DNA from 3 places in the Stutzerimonas stutzeri genome. Region 3 is predicted to be linked to each of the others. Evidence: predicted binding sites of a transcription regulator. Region 3 holds the regulator's gene; each other region holds the start of a gene.

Region 1 (7,449 bases), 1.9 Mb from region 3:
ACCGAGGCCGACATCATCGTGGTCGGGCTGATCGGCGAACGTGGCCGCGAGGTCAAGGAGTTCATCGAGAACATCCTCGGCGAGGAGAGCATCAAGCGCTCCGTAGTGGTTGCCTCGCCCGCCGATGAAGCGCCGTTGATGCGACTGCGCGCCGCGCAATATTGCACCCGTATCGCGGAGTACTTCCGTGATCAGGGCAAGAACGTGCTGCTGCTGATGGATTCGCTGACCCGCTACGCCCAGGCTCAGCGCGAGATCGCCCTGGCCATTGGCGAGCCTCCGGCAACCAAGGGCTACCCGCCATCGGTGTTCGCCAAACTGCCCAGCCTGGTCGAGCGAGCCGGTAATGCCGAGCAGGGCGGTGGCTCCATTACTGCGTTTTACACCGTGCTGTCGGAGGGCGATGATCAGCAGGACCCGATTGCCGACGCCGCCCGTGGCGTGCTCGACGGCCACATCGTGCTGTCACGTCGGCTTGCCGAGGAGGGGCATTATCCAGCGATCGATATCGAGGCTTCCATCAGCCGGGTCATGCCGCAGGTGGTCAGCGCCGACCACGTTCGTGCCTCGCAACGTTTCAAACAGCTTTGGTCGCGCTATCAGCAGAGTCGCGATCTGATCAGTGTCGGCGCCTACGTCCCAGGCGGCGATCCGGAAACCGACATGGCGATTGCGCGGCAGGCAGAAATGGTTCGCTATCTGCGGCAGGGTCTCGATGAAAGCGAGGACCTGAACCAGAGTGCCGCGCAGCTGGCTGCGGTATTCAGTCCCCGGCAGCCGGGCTAACCGATGGCTGCCAGCCGAGCTGCGCGCCTGGCGCCGGTCATCGAAATGGCCGAGCGTGCTGAACGTGATGCCGCGCGCCTGCTTGGGCAGGCTCAGACGCAACTGACGCAGGCAGAAACCAAGCTCGCCGAACTCGATCAATACTTTCGCGACTATCAGCAACAGTGGATGCAGCAAGGTAGCCAGGGCGTTTCCGGCCAGTGGCTGATGAACTATCAGCGCTTTTTGTCCCAGCTGGAGTCGGCTATCGGCCAGCAGCAGCGCAGCGTCAATTGGTATCGCGACAATCTGCTGAAGCTGAGGCAGCAATGGCACCAGAAACATGCCCGAGTGGAAGGGCTCGGCAAGCTTATTGAAAGCTACCAGCGCGAGGCACGCATCGCGGCAGACAAGCGTGAACAAAAATTGCTCGACGAATTCGCGCAGCGACTGGCTGGGCGGGCGCGCGACCAATGATTAGGCTGCGTGGCGCTTCGCCTCGACCCAGTGGGCATTGGCCGGATTCGTGCTTGCCGTGTTGCAGCTTGAGTGATAAATCTTCACCCGTTTCTACGCAGCGATCGTCAGCCCTTGATGGACCTTTGGTCGGTTTGGTTTCGGATCGCCGCATTTTCAGCCCGTATACGGCTGTCCACTTCGCATAAGCGACGGCTGCCAACGTGGGCGGCCTTCAAGACGTTACGGATCAGGGAGTGCCACATGACCATTAACTCGCAGCCTTCGGTGGATGGGCAGGAGCTGACCATTTCCATTAGCGGACGCTTCGACTTCAATGCGCATCAGGCCTTCCGCGATGCCTACCAGCGCCAGGACGTAAACCCACAGCGCTATGTGGTGAATCTGCAGGGCACTATCTACATGGACAGCTCTGCGCTGGGCATGCTGCTTTTGCTGCGTGACCACGCGGGGGGCGATGAAGCCGATATTCGTTTGCTTAACTGCAGTCCCGATGTGCGCAAGATCCTTTCGGTATCGAATTTCGGACAATTGTTCGTGATCGCTTGATGCCGATGCGGCTGTCGATCCTGATCGCCGAGGACAGCCCGGTCGATCGGATGCTGCTTTCCACCATCGTCGCCAAGCAGGGCCATCGGGTACTCACTGCGGCTAATGGTCAGGAAGCGGTCGAGCTGTTCCAGCAGGAGCGGCCACACTTGGTGCTGATGGACGCGCTGATGCCGGTGATGGATGGCTTCGAGGCCGCGCGGCGTATCAAGCAGTTAGCCGGTGACGAGCTGGTACCGATCATCTTTCTCACTTCGCTGACCGAGCATGAAGCGCTGGTCAGTTGCCTGGAAGCCGGCGGTGACGATTTCATCGCCAAGCCCTACAACCCGATCATTCTCGAAGCCAAGATCCAGGCCATGCACCGCCTGCGTCGCCTGCAGGCGACCGTGCTCGAGCAGCGCGATCTGATCGCCAGGCGTAACCAGCAATTGCTTGCCGAGCACCGGGCGGCCAAGGCGATCTTCGACAAGGTCGCCCATGCCGGCTGCCTGAGCGCGCCGAGCATTCGTTACAGGCAATCGCCACAAGCCTTGTTCAATGGTGACCTGCTGTTGGCGGCCCAGGCCCCGGCAGGGCAGATGTTCGTCCTGCTCGGCGATTTCACGGGGCATGGACTGCCCGCGGCGATCGGTGCCATGCCGCTTGCGGAAACCTTCTATGGGATGGCCGCCAAGGGCTATTCCGGCGCTGACATCCTTCGTGAGATGAACGCCAAGCTCAAGCAAATCCTGCCGGTGGAAATGTTCTGCTGCGCGACATTGCTCGACATCAATCCCAAGCAGGGCTCGCTGCGCGTCTGGAACGGTGGTTTGCCGGATGGTTATCTGATTGGCGCCAACGGCCAGCGCACCGCGCTGGTTTCCAGGCATCTGCCGCTGGGTGTGGTGTCTGCAACGGCGTTCGACGACAAGTTCGAGCATTATCCGTTGGCGCTGGGCGACCGCTTGCTGTTGCTGTCCGACGGTGTGGTGGAGAGCCGCAACGCCGACGATGAGTTGTTTGGTGAGCAGCGCCTGCTGGCTGCGCTGACTGCCAATCGTGATCCGGCGCGGCTCTTCGATGAGATCGAGCAGGCGCTGCTGGATTTCCATGGCCAGCCGCATGATGACCTCAGCTTGGTTGAGGTCGTGATCACTGACGAGACGATTGCGATGCCGCTCGCGGTGCCGGTTACCGCACATCGCTCCCGGCCCATGGACTGGTCGATACAGGTCGAGCTGCGGGCCGAGAGTCTGCGTAGCGGCAATCCGCTGCCGATGCTGCTGCAGCTGCTGTTACAGGTCAATCAACTGCGGCCACGCGCCGGCGCAATCTACGCGGTGCTCGGCGAGCTGTATTCCAATGCCTTGGAGCACGGTGTGCTTGGTCTCGATTCGGCGCTCAAGTGCGACGCTGAGGGTTTCAAACGCTACTACGACCTGCGCCAGCAACGGCTGCAGGCACTGGCAGAAGGGCATGTTCATCTGGAGCTGGCTATCAAGACCGACGGCCAGGGCGGGCGGTTGCGAATCTCCATCGATGACAGTGGCGCCGGGTTCGACGTGACCCATGCGTTGCAGGTTCAGCTCGGTGGCGATCGCCTCAGCGGCAGGGGCCTTCACCTGGTACGCCAGTTGAGCGACGGATTTGACTGGCAGTCGGACGGCAGAGGGCTGAACGTGGAGTTCGTCTGGCAGGCTGAGGCATAATCCTTCGCTTTGAATCAGGAGTGTTTCGGGTGTCCAACACTCATCTCGACAGCGCCGTGCTGGCCACGCTGCAGGACGTGATGGAGAGTGAGTATCCGGCATTGCTGGATACCTTCCTCGCCGACTCCGAAGAGCGAGTCCGCTTGCTGAGGCAGGCCTATCAAGCCGAGCAAACCGAAACCCTGCGTCGGGCCGCGCACAGCTTCAAAGGCAGCTGTAGCAATATGGGGGCGGTGCTCCTGGCCGATCTCTGTCAGGAGCTGGAAACTGCCGCTAGAGGCGAGCAGCTTGCCCAGGCGCCTGTGCTCATCGCCTCGATTGAACGTGAATTCGCGATTGTTGGGATTCTGTTCAGGGCGGAGCGTCAACGCTACGCGTAACGGCCAAATCTCTGACGCGCTCCGTCTGCTGCACTGCCAGTCGAGGCGGCTTGCGATTGCGCACAGGGTCCTCAACCGTTGTGTGCGACGGGCGCTGCGGGCTCTTTGGCTAATACGCTGATGCTCCAGTCAATCCTGGCCCGTAACTTGCTCAGTTAGCGCTACGATCCATACGTAGTGGAATAACCTCATGGCTGTTTCCCCCGACCTGTTACTCAAAACGCCTTCTGTCGACGCTCGGCCCAAGGCCTCGGCCAAGGCGCCGGACGCCCCGCGTGAAGGACGGGATAGCGGCAATGCCAGCTTTTCGGACGTTTACGCCAAGGAACGCCAGACCAAGCCGGTCGACCGCCCGACGCGCAACGATAGTAGTCGCGACAAGCCTGTCGATGACAAGGGCCGGCAAGAAGCAGCCGGCGTGACCGCCGAGGAAAAGCCGACAGTTGCCGAGAGCGGCAATCCGTTGCCTGCGCAAACATCAGCCGAAGACCTGCCGGAAGCTGAGCTCGATCCGTTGTTGTTACTAGGCTTGGGCGGGCAGTTCGCGCCACAAGCCGAGACCCAGCCTGCGGAGGATCTCCAGGGCGAATCACTGCTGGCCGGGTTGCCGATGACGCAGGGCCTGGCTGCGGGCGAGGCGGAACCGGTAGCGGATGAGTCGTTGCTCACGGGTTTGCAGACATTGACTGAAACGCCGGTCGGCGTGCAGAAAACGACTCAGCAATTGCAGAATCCGCTGGCCGATGCGCAAGCGAAGGCCGAGGCGGATGACGGTTTCGCCAGCATGTTGCTGGCTGGCAAGGAGTCGGCTGATGGCGAGGAGCCTGAGCTGGATCTGGCAGTGAAAGATCTGCTGGACAGTGTCGATGGGCCGAAGGAAAGCCGCTCGGCGAGCGCCAGCGAAATGGCCGCGGCGCGTCTTAATCCGTTGAGCCAGGCGATTGCCCAGCAGGTGCAGCAGCCGCAGCGGCCAGCCCTGGTGCCGGGGCAGCCAGTTCACATGCAGCAATCCGGCTGGAGCGAGGCCGTTGTTGATCGCGTGATGTGGCTGTCCAGCCAGAATCTGAAGTCGGCTGAGATCCAGCTCGACCCGGCTGAGCTGGGTCGCATGGAGGTTCGCATCGACTTGACCAAGGACCAGGCGCAGGTCACGTTCCTCAGTCCTCATGCTGGCGTGCGTGACGCGCTGGAAAGCCAGATGCACCGCCTGCGCGAGATGTTCACCCAGCAAGGCATGAGCCTCATGGACGTCAACGTCTCCGATCAATCGCTCGCACGAGGCTGGCAGGGTGGTGCCGAGAGTGGCTCTTCGCGCGGAGGCTCTTCGGCTGATGGCGAGTCGGATGACGAGTTGCAGCAGGGCGTCAGCGAGATTTCCAGCAACCGCACCGCGGGTGACCGCGGCCTGGTGGATTACTACGCCTAGGGCCGCTGCTTCTGATAGCCCCTCTTGTCTGCCGGCGTAGCCTAACCGTTACGCCGGTTTTCCGCCGCCTGTCGCGCGCGCGCGTTGTGCGTTGCGTGCATGGCCGATGTATCGCTCGTTTTCCTGATACCTTGTCGGCGCCGGGTTTAGCCGAGCGCTGTTAAACGCTTGTTCCGCCTGCGTTGGCACAGCTGTTGCTCTTAACTCGGAATGAAATGTTGTTGATGACGGATATTTGGCATGGCTAAGAAACAGGCTCCACCGGCAGTGCCGCCAACGGGTCCGGAAACGGAACCGGCAGGCAAGGGACGGCTGAAACTCATCATCGTGATTGTGGTCGCCATGTTGGTGGCTGTCGGGCTTTCCATCGGCGGTACGCTGTACTTCATGGACAAGGGCGATGACCTTGATGCCGGGAAATCGCACGAAGCGGCGGAAACCGTATCGGGCAAGCAGCCGGCAATCTACGAGGTGCTGATGCCGGCCTTCGTGGTCAATTTCAACTACAAGGGGCGGCAACGCTACATGCAAGTCAGCATCGCGCTGATGTCCCGTGATCAGGCGGCGCTGGATGCCCTCAAGGCGCATATGCCGTTGTTGCGCAATCGCCTGGTCATGCTGTTTTCCAGTCAGGATTTCGAGGCGTTGAGAACGCCAGTCGGCAAGGAAATGCTGCGTCAGCAGGCGACTGCCAGTGTGCAGGAGCTGGCGCAGAAGGAAATCGGCAAGCTTGCCGTCGAGCAAGTGCTGTTCACCAACTTCGTATTGCAATAGAAGGCTGCCGCAGATGGCTGTTCAAGACCTGCTCTCGCAAGACGAGATCGATGCGCTCCTGCACGGGGTCGACGACGGTCTGGTGGATACCGAGAGCGATTCCGAACCGGGGTCCATCAAAAGCTACGACCTGACCAGTCAGGACCGCATCGTGCGTGGACGAATGCCCACGCTGGAAATGATCAACGAGCGCTTTGCGCGCTATACCCGTATCAGCATGTTCAACCTGCTGCGTCGTTCCGCCGATGTTTCGGTGGGCGGCGTGCAGGTGATGAAATTTGGCGAGTACGTGCATTCGCTGTACGTCCCCACCAGCCTCAATCTGGTGAAGATGAAGCCGCTGCGTGGCACTGCACTTTTCATCCTCGACGCCAAGCTGGTGTTCAAGTTGGTTGATAACTTCTTCGGCGGTGACGGCCGCCACGCCAAGATCGAGGGTCGCGAGTTCACTCCGACCGAATTGCGCGTCGTACGCATGGTGCTCGATCAGGCCTTCACTGATCTGAAGGAAGCGTGGCACGCGGTGCTGGACGTCAACTTCGAATACGTCAATTCGGAAGTGAATCCGGCCCTGGCGAACATCGTCAGCCCCAGCGAAGTGGTGGTGGTTTCCACCTTCCACATCGAATTGGACAGCGGCGGCGGCGACCTGCACGTGACCATGCCTTATTCGATGATCGAGCCGATCCGCGAAATGCTGGATGCCGGCTTCCAGTCGGACGTCAGCGATCAGGACGAGCGTTGGGTCAAGGCGCTGCGCGAAGACATTCTCGATGTCAACGTGCCGCTGGGTGCCACTGTCGTCAGGCGGCAACTCAAGCTGCGCGACATTCTGAACATGCAGCCCGGCGATGTGATCCCGGTGGAAATGCCAGAAGACATGATCATGCGTGCCAATGGCATGCCGTCCTTCAAGGTCAAGCTGGGTGCCCACAAGGGCAACCTGGCATTGCAGGTGCTGGAGCCCGTGGTCCGCCCACGCTGAGCCAGCCCTTTACTCAATTCGAGCCGATCGAGGATTAGCGATGGCAGACGAACACGACAACACCTCCCCTGAAGAACAGGCGCTCGCCGATGAATGGGCTGCGGCGCTGGCCGAAGCTGGCGACGCCAGCCAGGACGATATCGATGCACTGCTGAATCAGGGCCCGGAAGCGCCTGCGCCGGCTGCCCCGCGCGCACCGCTGGAGGATTTCGCCAGCGCGCCCAAGTCCAATGGCGTGCAGCTGGGACTCGATGGTCCCAACCTGGACGTGATCCTCGATATCCCGGTTTCCATCTCGATGGAGGTCGGCAGCACCGAAATTAGCATCCGCAACCTGCTGCAGCTCAACCAGGGTTCGGTGGTGGAGCTCGATCGTCTGGCCGGCGAACCGCTGGACGTGTT
Region 2 (7,449 bases), 620 kb from region 3:
GCTCGCCTGCATCACCTCGACCGCCCTGCCGGCACCCGCCTGCAGCGAGGCGATCATCTCGCTGATCTCGCTGGATGAGTGCTGCGTGCGATTGGCCAGCGAGCGCACCTCGTCCGCCACCACGGCGAAGCCTCGGCCATGTTCGCCAGCGCGTGCCGCCTCGATGGCGGCATTGAGTGCCAACAGGTTGGTCTGTTCAGCGATGGCGCTGATCACCTGCAGGATCTTCTCGATGCCAGCGCTTTGCGCCGAGACCTGATTGACGGTGTCGGTGGCGCCCTCCAGCACTTTGGCCAGGTTATGGATGGAAATGGTCGTCTCGCCGACGATGCGGGTGCCGGTCTCGACCTGTTCGTCTGCGCTTCTTGCCGCAGTCGCGGCGTTGGCTGCGTAACTGGCGACCTCACTTACGGTCGCTGCCATCTGGTTGATCGCCGTGGCGACCTGCTCGGCCTCAGCCGACTGGCGCTGGATCTGCTGGTTGCTGTTCGCCGAGGAGGTCAACAATTCGCTCGATGCAGTGCCGACGCCGTCGGCTGCGGTGCGCACCTCGGCGATGATCGAGGTCAGCCGACTGGCCATCTTCGCAGTCGCACCCATGACGCTATCGGGGTATGGCGTAACGATTAGCTGACCGAGATCGCCATTGGCAAGGTTGCCGATCACGCGCGCCACCTCATCGGGCTCGGCTCCGAGAGTCGAGCGCAGCTTGCGAATGATCACCACGGCAATCGCCACGCCGAGCAGCACCGCCACCCCCGTCACCGCAACGATCAATGCAAGAAAGCCGCTGGCGGTATCGCGGACGATCGCCACGTCTTCACTGATGCTCAGCTCCTGATGATCGATGAACGCGTTGATCAGCCGCAGCCATTCAGAATAGGCCCCGGCGACGTTTTCCAGCAGAAATTCGTAGGCGCGATCCGAGCCCTCGTTGAAGCGCAGCTCGACTACCTGGCGCGTCAACGCGTTGGTTTTCGCCTCGATGGTTTCGATCTGTCCAAGCAGCTGCCGCTCGATGGCATCGGCAGAGGGCTGCGCGAGCATCGCTTTCATCGGCACGGCAGACTCGGCATACAGCTGTGCCAGTCGCTCTATCTCCGCGACTTGAGCTCGGGCGAAGGCGGGCTCGGCGGCGCTGACAGCGTCCCGGACGGCGATCGCACGGTCGTGCACGCTGCCTCGGAAGTTGATTGCATAACGCTGCTTCAAGCCGGCCTGGGCGCTGATCTGACTCATGCTGCGGTCGATGACATCGACATTCAGCGCACTGACAACCGCCACTGCGACCATCAACGCCAGAATCACGAAGAACCCCAGGCCGAGGCGCCTGGATACCGACATCTGCTTGTTCATCGAGCTTTCTCCCTAACCAGACTGCGTGGCGGTGAGTGCGACCAGTCGTTGATTACCCGGGCGGCATGTGCAGCCGAGTCAAAACCTGTACAACATAGTGTCACCATGACACTACTTGTACAAGTATTTACGACCAACAGGTCTTGGCAAAACCCCAGATGTCGGGATGTGCGAGCTGAATGAAGCTAGAGAGCGGGCTCAAGAACGAGCCTCCCAGGTGTTTTGTACAGCTTTTTAGGAAAATGACTTTCGATGTAGATGGTGAAGAGCAGCAGGATGTTACAGCTGTGCAAGGCTTCACTAACTGGCGCCACGCCGGCAGTCAGTCGCCAGTCGCCAGTGGCAGTGGCAGTGGCAGTGGCAGTGGCAGTGGCCGATTGTAAGCGCTGGAATGCAACGTCCTGCGGCAGCCCCCACTTCAAAAGCCGATGAGCCCAAAGCCGTCGCTGCAGTTCGTGACGCGTAGGCAGAAGCAAAGGCAACGAGGCAGATCCCAAGAAAGCAGAAAGGCGCCCGAAGGCGCCTTTCTGTTGTCTCGCAACGGGTTTTAGACCTTGCTGCGCTCGAAGCGCTTGCGGTCGTTCTCGTTGAGGTACTTCTTACGCAGACGGATCGACTTCGGCGTCACTTCGACCAGCTCGTCGTCGGCGATGAATTCCAGCGCCTGCTCGAGGGTGAACCTGATCGGCGGAACCAGGGCGATGACTTCGTCCTTGCCGGAAGCGCGCATGTTGTCGAGCTTCTTGCCTTTGGTGGGGTTGAGCACCAGGTCGTTGTCACGGCTGTTGATGCCGCACAGCTGGCCTTCGTAAATCTCGTCGCCTGGGCCGAGGAACAGCTTGCCGCGCGCCTGCAGGGTTTCCAGCGAGTAGGTCAGCGCGGTACCGGTGGCCATAGAAACCAGCACGCCGTTCTGGCGGTTGGTCACTTCACCGGCCTTGATCGGGCCGTAGTGGCTGAAGGTCGAGGTCAGGATGCCGCTACCCGAAGTCATGGTCAGGAAGTTGTTGCGGAAGCCAATCAGGCCACGCGCCGGGATGGTGTATTCCAGACGTACACGACCCTTGCCATCCGGAACCATGTTGCTCAGATCGCCCTTACGCAGGCCCATCTGCTCCATCACCGGACCCTGATGCTGCTCCTCGATGTCGATGGTGACGTTCTCGTACGGTTCCTGCTTATCGCCGGCCTCGTTCTCGATGATCACCACTTCCGGGCGGCCCACGGCCAGCTCGAAGCCTTCACGGCGCATGGTTTCGATCAGTACCGACAGGTGCAGCTCGCCACGACCGGAAACCTTGAATTTCTCAGGGCTGTCGCCCGGCTCGACGCGCAGAGCGACGTTGTGCAGCAGTTCTTTCTCCAGACGATCCTTGATGTTGCGGCTGGTGACGAACTTGCCTTCACGGCCGGCGAACGGCGAGTCATTGACCTGGAAAGTCATGCTCACGGTCGGCTGGTCGACGGTCAGCGGCGGCAGCGCTTCGACGTTGTTCTGGTCGCACAGGGTGTCGGAGATGTACAGCTCGTCCATACCGGATACGCAGACGATGTCGCCGGCTTCGGCGTCCTGCACTTCAACGCGCTGCAGGCCGGAGTGGCCCATGATCTTGAGGATACGACCATTGCGCTTCTTGCCATCGGCGCCGACGGCGGTGACCGGCGTGTTGGCCTTGATGGTGCCGCGGGCGATACGACCGATGCCGATCACGCCGAGGAAGCTGTTGTAGTCCAGCTGCGAGATTTGCATCTGGAACGGGCCGCTGGCGTCGACGACCGGCGCCGGGACGTGGTCGACGATGGCCTGGAACAGGGCATCCATGTTGTCGTCCATCTTCTCGTGGTCCATGCCGGCGATGCCGTTCAGGGCACTGGCGTAGACGATCGGGAAGTCCAGCTGCTCGTCGGTGGCGCCGAGGTTGTCGAACAGGTCGAAGATCTGGTCGATAACCCAGTCAGGACGCGCACCCGGACGGTCGATCTTGTTGACCACGACGATCGGACGCAGGCCGGCTTTGAAGGCCTTCTGGGTCACGAAGCGAGTCTGCGGCATGGGGCCGTCCTGGGCGTCGACCACCAGCAGCACGGAGTCGACCATGCTCATCACGCGCTCGACTTCACCGCCGAAGTCGGCGTGGCCGGGGGTGTCGACGATGTTGATGCTGTAGTCGCCCCACTTCAGCGCGGTGTTCTTGGCCAGGATGGTGATGCCGCGTTCCTTTTCCTGGTCGTTGGAGTCCATCACGCGCTCGTTTTCCAGCTCCTTGCGGTCCAGGGTGCCGGACAGGCGCAGGAGCTTGTCGACGAGGGTGGTCTTGCCATGGTCGACGTGGGCGATGATGGCGATGTTGCGTAGATTCTCGATCACTGATTCTTTTCTCTGTAGATAGCTTCAAGCTGAGGCTGGAAGCTGGAAGTAGTCCGGACGACTTCAGCCTGTCCGACATTGTAACGGCCTGGCCTTGCGATCAGTGCCGGTCGGGAGGGCGGTGGCGGATGCTGCCGCCAAGCAGCCCCGGCTGTTTCACCGATGAGTCAGGCCGGACGATAGACGCGTACATTGACATGCCCCTCGCTCAGCAGATGGTGAGCATGCAGGCGGCTCATGACACCTTTGTCGCAATAAAGCAGGTACTGGCGGTTTTCATCCAGATCCTTGAAGCGGTTGTTCAGCGCGTAGAAGGGTAGCGTCTGTACTTCGATGCCGGACAGCTCGAGCGGTTCGTCCTCGGTGCTATCGGGGTGACGAATGTCGAGGATGACCTGACCGGCACTCGGCTCGGCGACCTCCTCCACTTGCAAATCCTGGCCCAGCTCGTCGATCACGCGGTCGATGGCGACCTGGCGGGAATTGGCCAGCGCGCGTTCGAGGATGGCCATGTCGAACTGCTTTTCTTCGTGCTCGATGCGATAGCGCTTGGCCTTGGTCGTCGGGTTCACCGAGATCACGCCGCAGTACTCGGGCATGTTCTTGGCAAACTCGGCCGTGCCGATCTCGAAGGCGGTGTCGATGATGTCCTGCTTGTGGCTAGCGATCAGCGGGCGCAGCACCAGCATGTCGGTGGCCGAGTCGATTACCGAGAGGTTCGGCAGGGTCTGGCTGGATACCTGAGAGATGGCCTCGCCGGTTACCAGGGCATCGATATGCAGGCGCTCGGCGATCTGCGTCGAGACGCGCAGCATCATCCGCTTGAGGACCACGCCCATCTGGCTGTTGTCGACGTTCTGCAGAATCTCGCCGACCACCTCTTCGAACGGCACGCTGATGAACAGCACACGGTGCGAACTGCCGTATTTCTTCCACAAGTAATGAGCGACTTCCATCACGCCCAGTTCATGGGCACGGCCACCGAGGTTGAAGAAGCAGAAATGCGTCATCAGCCCGCGACGCATCATCTGGTACGCGGCGACGGTGGAATCGAAACCACCGGACATCAGCACCAGGGTCTGCTCCAGCGCGCCCAGCGGGTAGCCGCCGATGCCGTCATGCTGCTGATGCACGACGAACAGGCGCTGGTCGCGGATCTCCATGCGCACTTCGACTTCCGGTGCCTTCAGCGAGATACCGGCGGCGCCGCACTGCTGACGCAGCTGACTGCCGACATGCCGTTCGACGTCCATGGAACTGAACGGATGCTTGCCAGCACGCTTGCAGCGTACGGCGAAGATCTTGCCCGGCAAGCGTTCGGCGTAGTGCGCCTTGCACTTGGCGACGATATCGTCGAGATCGCCCAGCGGGTACTCGTGTACCTCCAGGCAGTGGGCGATGCCGGGTGTGCAGCGCAGACGCTCGATCATCTCGCGCAGCAGCTTCGGCTCGCCGAGCGCGGTTTCCACCTCGATGTTGTCCCACACGCCCTCGACCCGCAGGTCGGGATCGAGCTCGCGCAGCACGGTGCGGATATTCTTCGCCAACTGACGAATGAAGCCCTTGCGCACCGGCGGACTCTTGATGGTGATTTCGGGGAAAACCTTGACGATCAGCTTCATGGAAACAGCGCGGGGGCCGACGTGGCAGGAAAAGAGGGGCGCGGAGTATAGCCGAAACTGCTCAACATTTAATCGCTTTCTTCAAATGCAGCGGAATGCACCAAAATAATGCGGCGCACCAACCATTCGCACCAATACAGAGCAGCATTTTGACGAGCGAGCTACGCTTTAGCCCGCGCAACCGCTGCGGCGCCACCGCTGCAGGCCTGCGGTACCAATACGGAGCACTGGCATGCAATTTGCTCCCTTGTGAGGCAGGTCGCCTTGGCGGAACATCGCCGCCCGGCTTCACCCTGATTCGGAAGCTCACTATCTCGCTTCCACCACTTGGAGAACACCATGTCGAAGTCGCTTCAACTGATCAAAGATTACGATGTGAAGTGGATTGATCTGCGCTTCACCGATACCAAAGGCAAGCAGCACCACGTCACCGTTCCGGCTCGTGATGCGCAGGATGAAGACTTCTTCGAGCACGGCAAGATGTTCGACGGTTCGTCCATCCATGGCTGGAAGGGTATCGAAGCCTCCGACATGATCCTGATGCCGGTCGACGAAACCGCAGTGCTGGACCCGTTCACCGAAGAGCCGACCCTGATCCTGGTCTGTGACATCGTCGAGCCGAGCACCATGCAGGGCTACGACCGCGACCCGCGCTCCATCGCCAAGCGTGCCGAAGAGTTCCTCAAGACTACCGGCATCGGCGACACCGTATTCGTTGGCCCGGAGCCTGAGTTCTTCATCTTCGACCAGGTCAAGTTCAAGTCCGACATCTCCGGCTCGATGTTCAAGATCTACTCCGAGCAGGGCTCCTGGATGACCGACCAGGACGTCGAAGGCGGCAACAAGGGCCACCGCCCGGCCGTCAAGGGTGGCTACTTCCCGGTTCCGCCGTGCGACCACGACCACGAAATCCGTACGGCCATGTGCAACGCCATGGAAGATATGGGCTTGGTCGTCGAAGTACACCACCACGAAGTCGCTACTGCCGGCCAGAACGAAATCGGTGTGAAGTTCAACACCCTGGTCAACAAGGCTGACGAAGTTCAAACCCTGAAGTACTGCGTACACAACGTGGCCGACGCCTATGGCAAGACCGCGACCTTCATGCCGAAGCCGCTGTATGGCGACAACGGTTCAGGTATGCACGTACACATGTCCATCTCCAAAGATGGCAAGAACACCTTCGCTGGCGAAGGCTATGCCGGCCTGTCCGAAACCGCCCTGTACTTCATTGGCGGCATCATCAAGCACGGCAAGGCACTGAACGGCTTCACCAACCCGGCTACCAACTCCTACAAGCGTCTGGTTCCAGGCTTCGAAGCACCGGTCATGCTGGCCTACTCGGCCCGCAACCGCTCCGCCTCGATCCGCATTCCGTACGTTTCCAGCCCGAAAGCCCGTCGTATCGAAGCGCGCTTCCCGGACCCGGCTGCCAACCCGTACCTGTGCTTCGCCGCACTGCTGATGGCTGGCCTGGACGGCATCCAGAACAAGATTCACCCTGGCGATGCCGCTGACAAGAACCTGTACGATCTGCCGCCGGAAGAAGGCAAGCTGATCCCGCAGGTTTGCGGCAGCCTGAAGGAAGCCCTGGAAGAGCTGGACAAGGGCCGTGCGTTCCTGACCAAGGGCGGCGTGTTCTCCGATGACTTCATCGATGCCTACCTCGAGCTGAAAGCGGAAGAAGAGATCAAGGTGCGCACCTTCGTGCACCCACTGGAATACGACCTGTACTACAGCGTCTGATCCAGCTCACGTGACAGGAAGGCCACCCTCGGGTGGCCTTCTTCGTTTCTGCGAGCCGATACTGATTCGCGCAGCTTGTCACGCCTCGCAAATCCCGCCGATCGGACTTGCCTGCACGCCGATGCAGTGCAAGGCTTCGGCAGTCCAACTCCGCGGAGTCTCCCATGCGTAGCGCACTGCTCAGCCTGCTATTGATCCTCAGCCTTCCGGCCTTCGCCGAGATCTACAAATACACCGATGCGCAAGGCAATACGGTATTCACCAATCAGCCGCCGGAAGGCGTGCAGGCCGATACCGTAGACCTGCCGCCGGCCAACACCGTGAATATCCGCACCCCCGAGCCGCCACCGCCGCTGC
Region 3 (7,449 bases):
CCCAGACCTCGCCTCGCGAAGGCATCAGCTGGGCGGCAATCAGCCGGAGCAGTGTCGTCTTGCCACACCCGGACGGCCCCATGATGGCCGTGACTTTCCCTCGCGGGATGGCGATATCGACATTATCGAAAATACTGCGCTCGCCCCGCATGAAGGACACTCCCTTCAGCTCGACGGCGAAGCCGTTGTTGGCGCTCATCTGGTCTCCTTGCATCAGTCTGCGAAACAGACGATTCCCGATGACGCCGGGATACTTTCTGTCCTGACCGTTTTCGGCGGCGCACTATAGCACCGCGCCTAAAGCCGCCCAACAGATGAGCGTTTCAGCAGATGACTAGCGACATGCCGTTCAGGCTCGGTTCAGCTAATACTGACCAAATCGGCTACCTGCCACGGGCCACCGAGATTTCCATCAGCACAACCCGCTTTCTCGCTATAATCCCCGCCTTTTAATCGGACGACCTTGCCAGTTATGAGCCAGAGCAGCCAATTGATCGAAACCGCACAACGCACCATTCGTCTCGAGATTGAGGCGGTTGAGCAGCTGAATGCACGTATCGATGCCTCTTTCGTAAAGGCCTGCGAGCTCATTCTTGCCTGCAAAGGCCGGGTCGTCGTCGTCGGCATGGGCAAGTCCGGCCATATCAGTCGCAAGATCGCCGCGACCCTGGCCAGCACCGGAACCGCTGCGTTTTTCGTGCATCCAGCCGAGGCCAGCCATGGCGACATGGGCATGATTACCCAAGACGACGTCGTGCTGGCGCTATCCAACTCCGGCACCACCAGCGAGATCGTTACCCTGCTGCCGCTGATCAAGCGACTCGGCATCACGCTGATCAGCATGACCGGCAATCGCGACTCGGTCCTGGCCCAAGCTGCCGCGGTAAACCTGGATGCCAGCGTCAGCATCGAAGCCTGCCCGCTGAATCTCGCGCCGACCTCCTCCACCACCGCCAGCCTGGTACTGGGTGATGCGCTGGCCATCGCGCTGCTGGAAGCGCGCGGGTTCACCGCCGAAGATTTTGCTTTCTCCCATCCGGGTGGAGCACTGGGCCGGCGCCTGCTGCTCAAGGTCGAGCACGTGATGCACACAGGCGAACGCCTGCCCCGAGTGCTTCGTGGCACCTCGCTGCGCGACGCCTTGCTGGAAATGACCCAGAAAGGCCTGGGCATGACCGTGATCGTCGAAACGGACGGACGACTGGCCGGAATCTTCACCGACGGCGACCTGCGCCGCGCCCTAGATAAAGGCGTGGATGTGCGCCAAACCAGCATCGACGAGGTGATGACCGTTCACGGCAAGACCGCCAATGCGGAAATGCTTGCGGCCGAGGCGCTGAAGATCATGGAAGACCACAAGATCAGCTCCCTGGTCGTTATCGACGAAAGCGAGCTACCGGTCGGCGCCCTGAACATGCACGACCTGCTGCGCGCGGGGGTGATGTAATGCACGAGCATCTACTGCAACGCGCCCGCGACATCCGCCTGGCAATCTTCGATGTGGATGGCGTCCTGACCGACGGTCGCCTGTACTTCCTTACCGACGGTAGCGAGTTCAAAACCTTCAACACGCTGGACGGTCACGGCATCAAGATGCTGATCAACTCCGGCGTGCGCACTGCGATTATCAGCGGACGCAAGACGCCGGTAGTGGAGCGTCGCGCGCAGAACCTGGGTATCCAGCACCTGTACCAGGGCCGCGAGGACAAGCTGGTCGTGCTCGACGAACTGCTGGCCGAGCTTGGCCTGAGCTACTCTGAGGTGGCTTATCTCGGCGACGACCTGCCGGATCTGCCGGTGATACGCCGTGTCGGCCTCGGCATGGCGGTCGCCAGTGCCGACTCGTTCGTCCGTGAACATTCACACGGCGTAACGCAGGCGCGCGGCGGCGAAGGTGCGGCACGCGAGTTCTGCGAACTGATCATGCGCGCCCAGGGCACCCTGGCCGCTGCGCAAAACGCCTACTTGTAGAGGTCCGGATGCTCCGCAAACTGCGCCTTGCTGCCCTGCTGACCCTGATCGCCGCCCTGCTGGTGGCTATCGGCTACTGGAATATTCGCCCGGAAAGTTTCATGCAGCAGCCTCCCGCTGCCGCTGCCGAGACGCCTGATGTCGATTTCTACGTGATCAACTCACGCACGGTGCAGTACCAGCCGGACGGTAAGCGCAACTACGAACTGACGGCCGACAAGCTCGAGCACATCAAGGCCAGCGATATCAGCCTGCTGACCAAGCCCGACCTGATGTCTTATCGCGGTACCGAGTTGCCTTGGCACGTGCGCAGCGAGCGCGGCGAAGTATCGGCCGAGGGCGACGAGGTCCTGCTGATCGACAAGGTCCGGGTCGAGCGCACGGACACCAAGGGCCGGCCGACAATTCTTACCACCAGCCGCCTGACGGTATGGCCGGATAAGGATTATGCCGAGACCAACCAAGCCGTTAGAATCGTGGCCGCCAATGGTGTGACCACCGCAACCGGCATGAAAGCGTACATGGATGACGGCAGGATGCTCCTGCTGTCCAACGTAAGAGGCCAGCATGAGCTGCGTTAAGACTCTCCCCCTCCTGCTCGGTTTGAGCGCATTCTGGCTCGGCGCCAGCGCTTGGGCGCTTCCCGAGGATCGTGAACAGCCAATCCGCGTACAGGCCGACTCCGCCGAACTCGATGATCGACAGGGCGTTGCGGTATATCGCGGCGACGTGGTCATAACCCAGGGCACGATGAAGATTACCGGCGACACGGTAACCATCACTCAGAATAACAACGGCGACGTCGAGGTCTTCACCTCTATCGGCAAGCCTGCCTATTACGAGCAGAAACCAGCGGCAGACAAGGAAATCGTCAAGGCTTATGGCCTGACCATCCAGTACTTCGCTGCCAACGAGCGAATCGTGCTGATCGACCAGGCCAAGGTCGTTCAGGAGGGCAACACCTTCGAAGGCGAGAAGATTGTCTATGACACCCGCCGCCAGATCGTAAATGCCGGCCGCGCCAGCAACGCAGACGTCACCACGCCGCGACCACGCGTCGACATGGTCATCCAGCCGCGCAAACGCGACCAGGCCGCGGAGCAGCCGCAGTAATGGCCGTCCTCAAAGCCCAGCATCTGGCCAAGAGCTACAAAAGCCGTCAGGTCGTGCGCGATGTCAGCCTGTCCATCGAGAGCGGGCAGATCGTCGGCCTGCTCGGCCCGAACGGTGCCGGCAAGACCACCTGCTTCTACATGATCGTCGGGCTGGTAAACGCCGATCAGGGACGCGTGCTGATCGATCAGAACGACGTCACCCACCTGCCGATGCACGGCCGCGCGCGCGCCGGCATCGGTTACCTGCCGCAGGAAGCGTCGATCTTTCGCAAACTCTCGGTTGCCGACAACATCATGGCCATTCTCGAGACACGCAAGGACTTGGATCGCAGCGGCCGCCAACAGGCGCTGGAAGGCCTGCTGCAGGAATTTCACATCAACCATATCCGCGACAGCCTCGGCATGAGCCTGTCCGGTGGTGAGCGTCGCCGAGTGGAAATCGCCCGCGCGCTGGCCACAGCGCCGAAGTTCATCCTGCTCGATGAACCCTTCGCCGGGGTTGACCCGATCTCGGTCGGCGATATCAAACAGATCATTCACCATCTCAAGGCCAAGGGCATCGGCGTGCTGATCACTGATCACAATGTCCGTGAAACGCTGGATATTTGCGAAACCGCCTATATCGTCAATGACGGACAACTGATCGCCGAAGGCGATGCACAGACGATCCTCAGCAACCAGCTGGTCAAGGAAGTCTATCTGGGCCACGAATTCCGCCTCTGAGGCGGTTTTTTTGCTCAGCTCGGCAAATCGGCTCTAGGCAAAGGCTTCGTCGGCAGGCATATAATTTGCTTTCGCTGGCGCCCTGGGCGCGGCATGTCGGAATGGGCGCGGTTGCGCCGGCATACAAGGTTCGAAGTCCTCTGCCATGAAACCATCGCTAGTCCTGAAGATGGGCCAGCAGCTGACGATGACACCGCAGCTGCAACAGGCCATACGGCTCCTCCAGTTATCCACCCTCGATCTGCAGCAGGAGATCCAGGAGGCGCTGGATTCCAATCCCATGCTTGAGCGTGAAGAAGACGGCGACGACTTCGACAGCTCCGATCCCATGGCCGAGGCCGTTGACCGGCCGGGCGAAACCGGCATCGAGAAGAGCAGCAGCCAGGAAAGCACCTACGAGGAGCCCTCGCACAGCGGTGAGAGCGCGGAAGACGGCGACTGGGGTGAGCGCATTCCTAGCGAGCTTCCGGTCGACACGGCCTGGGAAGACATCTACCAGACCAGCGCCAGCAGCCTGCCCAGCAACGATGACGACGAGTGGGACTTCACCAGCCGTACATCGAGCGGCATCAGCCTGCAGAGCCACCTCCTGTGGCAACTCAACCTTGCGCCAATGAGCGACACCGATCGATTGATCGCTACCACGCTGATCGACTGCATCAACGACCAGGGCTATCTCGAGGAGACCCTGCAGGAGATCGTCGACTCGTTCGACCCGGAGCTGGAAGTCGAACTCGACGAGGTTGAGGTCGTCTTGCGGCGCATCCAGCAGTTCGAGCCGGCCGGCATCGGTGCCCGCGACCTGCGTGAATGCCTGCTCCTGCAACTGCGCCAGTTACCCGACCGAACGCCATGGCTGTGCGAGGCCCAGCGCTTGGTCGGCGAATACCTGGATATCCTTGGCGGCCGCGACTACAACCTGCTGATGCGCCGCATGAAGCTCAAGGAAGACGAGCTGCGCCAGGTCATCGAGCTGATCCAGAGTCTGAATCCTCGCCCGGGCTCGCAGATCGAGGCGAGCGAACCAGAATACGTGGTCCCCGACGTGATCGTGCGCAAGCACAACGATCGCTGGCTGGTCGAACTGAACCAGGAAGCCATGCCGCGCCTGCGGGTCAATGCGCAGTACGCCGGTTTCGTTAAACGCGCCGACTCCAGCGCAGACAACACCTTCATGCGCAATCAGTTGCAGGAGGCGCGCTGGTTCATCAAAAGTCTGCTCAGCCGCAACGAAACCCTGATGAAGGTCGCCACCCAGATCGTCGAGCATCAGCGCGCTTTCCTGGAACATGGTGACGAGGCAATGAAGCCGCTGGTCCTGCACGATATTGCCGAAGCGGTGGGGATGCACGAATCGACAATTTCTCGCGTAACCACGCAGAAATACATGCACACGCCGCGGGGCATCTACGAACTCAAATATTTCTTCTCCAGCCACGTCAGTACGGCTGAAGGCGGCGAATGTTCGTCCACCGCGATCCGCGCGATCATCAAGAAGCTGGTCGCCGCGGAAAACCAGAAAAAGCCGTTGAGCGACAGCAAGATCGCTGGTTTACTGGAGGCGCAGGGCATCCAGGTGGCCCGCCGCACAGTTGCGAAGTACCGCGAGTCACTCGGTATCGCACCGTCCAGCGAGCGCAAGCGTTTGCTGTGATCGGCCCCTGGTCGAACTGCCCCGGCGGCAGGCCTACCAACCTGCTCTTCGCACAAGGCAAAGGAGATAGCAGTATGCAAGTCAACATCAGCGGTGTTCATCTGGAAGTAACAGACGCCCTGCGTGACTACATCGAGGAGAAGTTCGACCGGCTTGCTCGCCACTTCGACCGCATCATCAGTGTTCAGGTGATTCTGCAGGTCGAGAAGCTCAAGCAGAAAGCCGAAGCAACTCTGCACGTCGCCGGCCGCGAAGTGGTGGCCATTGCCGATCATGAAGACATGTACGCTGCGGTCGACCTTCTGGTCGACAAGCTTGATCGCCAGTTGATCAAGCACAAGGAGAAGCAGCTAGACCACACACAGGGCGCTGTCACCCGCTGACTCCAATATGATCCGACTCGAAAACATCCTCACCCCCGGACGTTCCCTTGTGGACGTCCCGGGCGGTAGCAAAAAACGCGTCCTGGAACAGATCGCCAAGGTGATCGCCCAAGACCTCATCGATCTCGACTCCCAGACCGTGTTCGAAAGCCTGATTGCCCGGGAAAAGCTCGGCTCCACCGGCTTTGGCAATGGAATCGCCATTCCACATTGCCGCATGGTCGGTTGCAGCGCTCCGCTGAGTGCCGTGCTGCGCCTGGAAACACCTGTGGACTTCGACGCCATTGACGGCGCACCGGTGGATTTGCTGTTCGTTCTGCTAGTTCCTCAAGCCGCTACGGACGAGCACCTTGAACTGTTGCGCCAGATCGCCAGCATGCTCGACCGAGAAGATGTACGCCAAAGGCTGCGCGAGGCGCCAACCAACCAAAGCCTCTATCAGGTCGTAGTCGACGTGCAGAGCGGGGCCTGACGAAGTGGGCAATCGATGCGGCTGATCATCGTAAGTGGGCGCTCAGGCTCGGGCAAAAGCACCGCGCTGAACGTGCTTGAGGACAACGGCTTCTACTGCATCGACAATCTGCCTGCCGGGCTGCTGCCAGAACTCGCCGAGCGCGCTCTGCTGCATACCGAGCTGCTGCACCCGCAGGTCGCCGTATCGATCGATGCGCGCAACCTGCCCAGCCAGCTCAAGCGCTTTCCGGAACTGCTCGAAGAAGTCCGCGCCCGGCACATCCTGTGCGATGTGCTCTATCTCGACGCCGATGATGAAACCCTGCTCAAGCGCTTCTCGGAAACCCGCCGGCGTCACCCACTGACCAACGAAACCCGCTCGTTGGCCGAGGCGATCCACGACGAAGAGTTGCTGCTGGCAGCGATCATCGATCATGCCGATCTGAAGATTGATACCACGCATCTGAATCTCTACCAGCTGCGTGACGTGCTCAAGCTGCGCCTGCTCAACAAACCGGAGCCAGGCACGGCGTTTCTGATCGAGTCATTTGGATTCAAGCGAGGCATGCCCGTCGATGCCGACCTGGTATTCGACGTGCGCTGCCTGCCCAATCCGTACTGGAAAGCAGAGCTACGGGACTTTTCAGGCCTCGACCAACCTGTAGTCGACTATCTCGCCGCTCAAGCCGATGTGGAGGAAATGTTCCAGGACATCCACGCCTATCTGAGCAAATGGCTGCCGCGGTTTGCCGCCAGCAACCGGGCATACGTCACCATCGCCATTGGCTGCACCGGCGGGCATCACCGTTCGGTCTATCTGGCCGAACGGCTGGGCAAGGCCCTCAGAGAGCCGCTGAAAAACCTGCAGGTCCGTCATCGGGACCTCGCTTAGGAATACCTGTACTCATGCCCGCCCGCGAAGTAACCATCATCAATAAGCTCGGTCTGCATGCTCGCGCTGCAGCCAAGTTCGTAGCCGTAGCCAACCGCTTCCCCTGCAGGATCCGCGTTGGCCGGTGTCCCGACACGCTGGTGGACGGAAAAAGCATCATGGCCGTCATGATGCTTGCGGCAAGCAAAGGCACCTCCGTGCACCTGCATACCGAAGGTGAGCAGGAAGACGAAGCCCTGATTGCGCTGGCCGCACTGA

The links. Region 3 encodes sigma-54, which starts transcription at its own class of promoters, with help from an activator protein. Its sites were predicted from a motif close to ANTGGCATNNANNTTGCTNT; they were not measured.
Region 1: the regulator sigma-54 is predicted to act here: its motif matches at 3,997-4,016, upstream of SM130_RS08150 (flagellar hook-length control protein FliK).
Region 2: the regulator sigma-54 is predicted to act here: its motif matches at 5,573-5,592, upstream of glnA (glutamate--ammonia ligase).

What each region holds. Positions count from the first base shown of each region.
Region 1 is NZ_CP139348.1:1,766,965-1,774,413, forward strand. Features, by position in the region: gene fliI (flagellar protein export ATPase FliI) at 1-786, shown strand, start outside; gene fliJ (flagellar export protein FliJ) at 790-1,242, shown strand; gene SM130_RS08135 (STAS domain-containing protein) at 1,486-1,791, shown strand; gene SM130_RS08140 (fused response regulator/phosphatase) at 1,791-3,482, shown strand; gene SM130_RS08145 (Hpt domain-containing protein) at 3,512-3,862, shown strand; gene SM130_RS08150 (flagellar hook-length control protein FliK) at 4,053-5,288, shown strand; gene fliL (flagellar basal body-associated protein FliL) at 5,529-6,062, shown strand; gene fliM (flagellar motor switch protein FliM) at 6,076-7,047, shown strand; gene fliN (flagellar motor switch protein FliN) at 7,088-7,449, shown strand, end outside.
Region 2 is NZ_CP139348.1:4,333,987-4,341,435, forward strand. Features, by position in the region: gene SM130_RS20090 (methyl-accepting chemotaxis protein) at 1-1,356, opposite strand, end outside; gene SM130_RS20095 (hypothetical protein) at 1,599-1,739, shown strand; gene typA (translational GTPase TypA) at 1,904-3,724, opposite strand; gene thiI (tRNA uracil 4-sulfurtransferase ThiI) at 3,892-5,346, opposite strand; gene glnA (glutamate--ammonia ligase) at 5,686-7,092, shown strand; gene SM130_RS20115 (DUF4124 domain-containing protein) at 7,257-7,449, shown strand, end outside.
Region 3 is NZ_CP139348.1:3,709,401-3,716,849, forward strand. Features, by position in the region: gene SM130_RS17095 (ATP-binding cassette domain-containing protein) at 1-199, opposite strand, end outside; gene SM130_RS17100 (KpsF/GutQ family sugar-phosphate isomerase) at 473-1,447, shown strand; gene SM130_RS17105 (KdsC family phosphatase) at 1,447-1,971, shown strand; gene lptC (LPS export ABC transporter periplasmic protein LptC) at 1,980-2,552, shown strand; gene lptA (lipopolysaccharide transport periplasmic protein LptA) at 2,539-3,084, shown strand; gene lptB (LPS export ABC transporter ATP-binding protein) at 3,084-3,809, shown strand; gene SM130_RS17125 (RNA polymerase factor sigma-54) at 3,955-5,463, shown strand; gene hpf (ribosome hibernation-promoting factor, HPF/YfiA family) at 5,538-5,846, shown strand; gene ptsN (PTS IIA-like nitrogen regulatory protein PtsN) at 5,854-6,318, shown strand; gene rapZ (RNase adapter RapZ) at 6,334-7,191, shown strand; gene SM130_RS17145 (HPr family phosphocarrier protein) at 7,206-7,449, shown strand, end outside.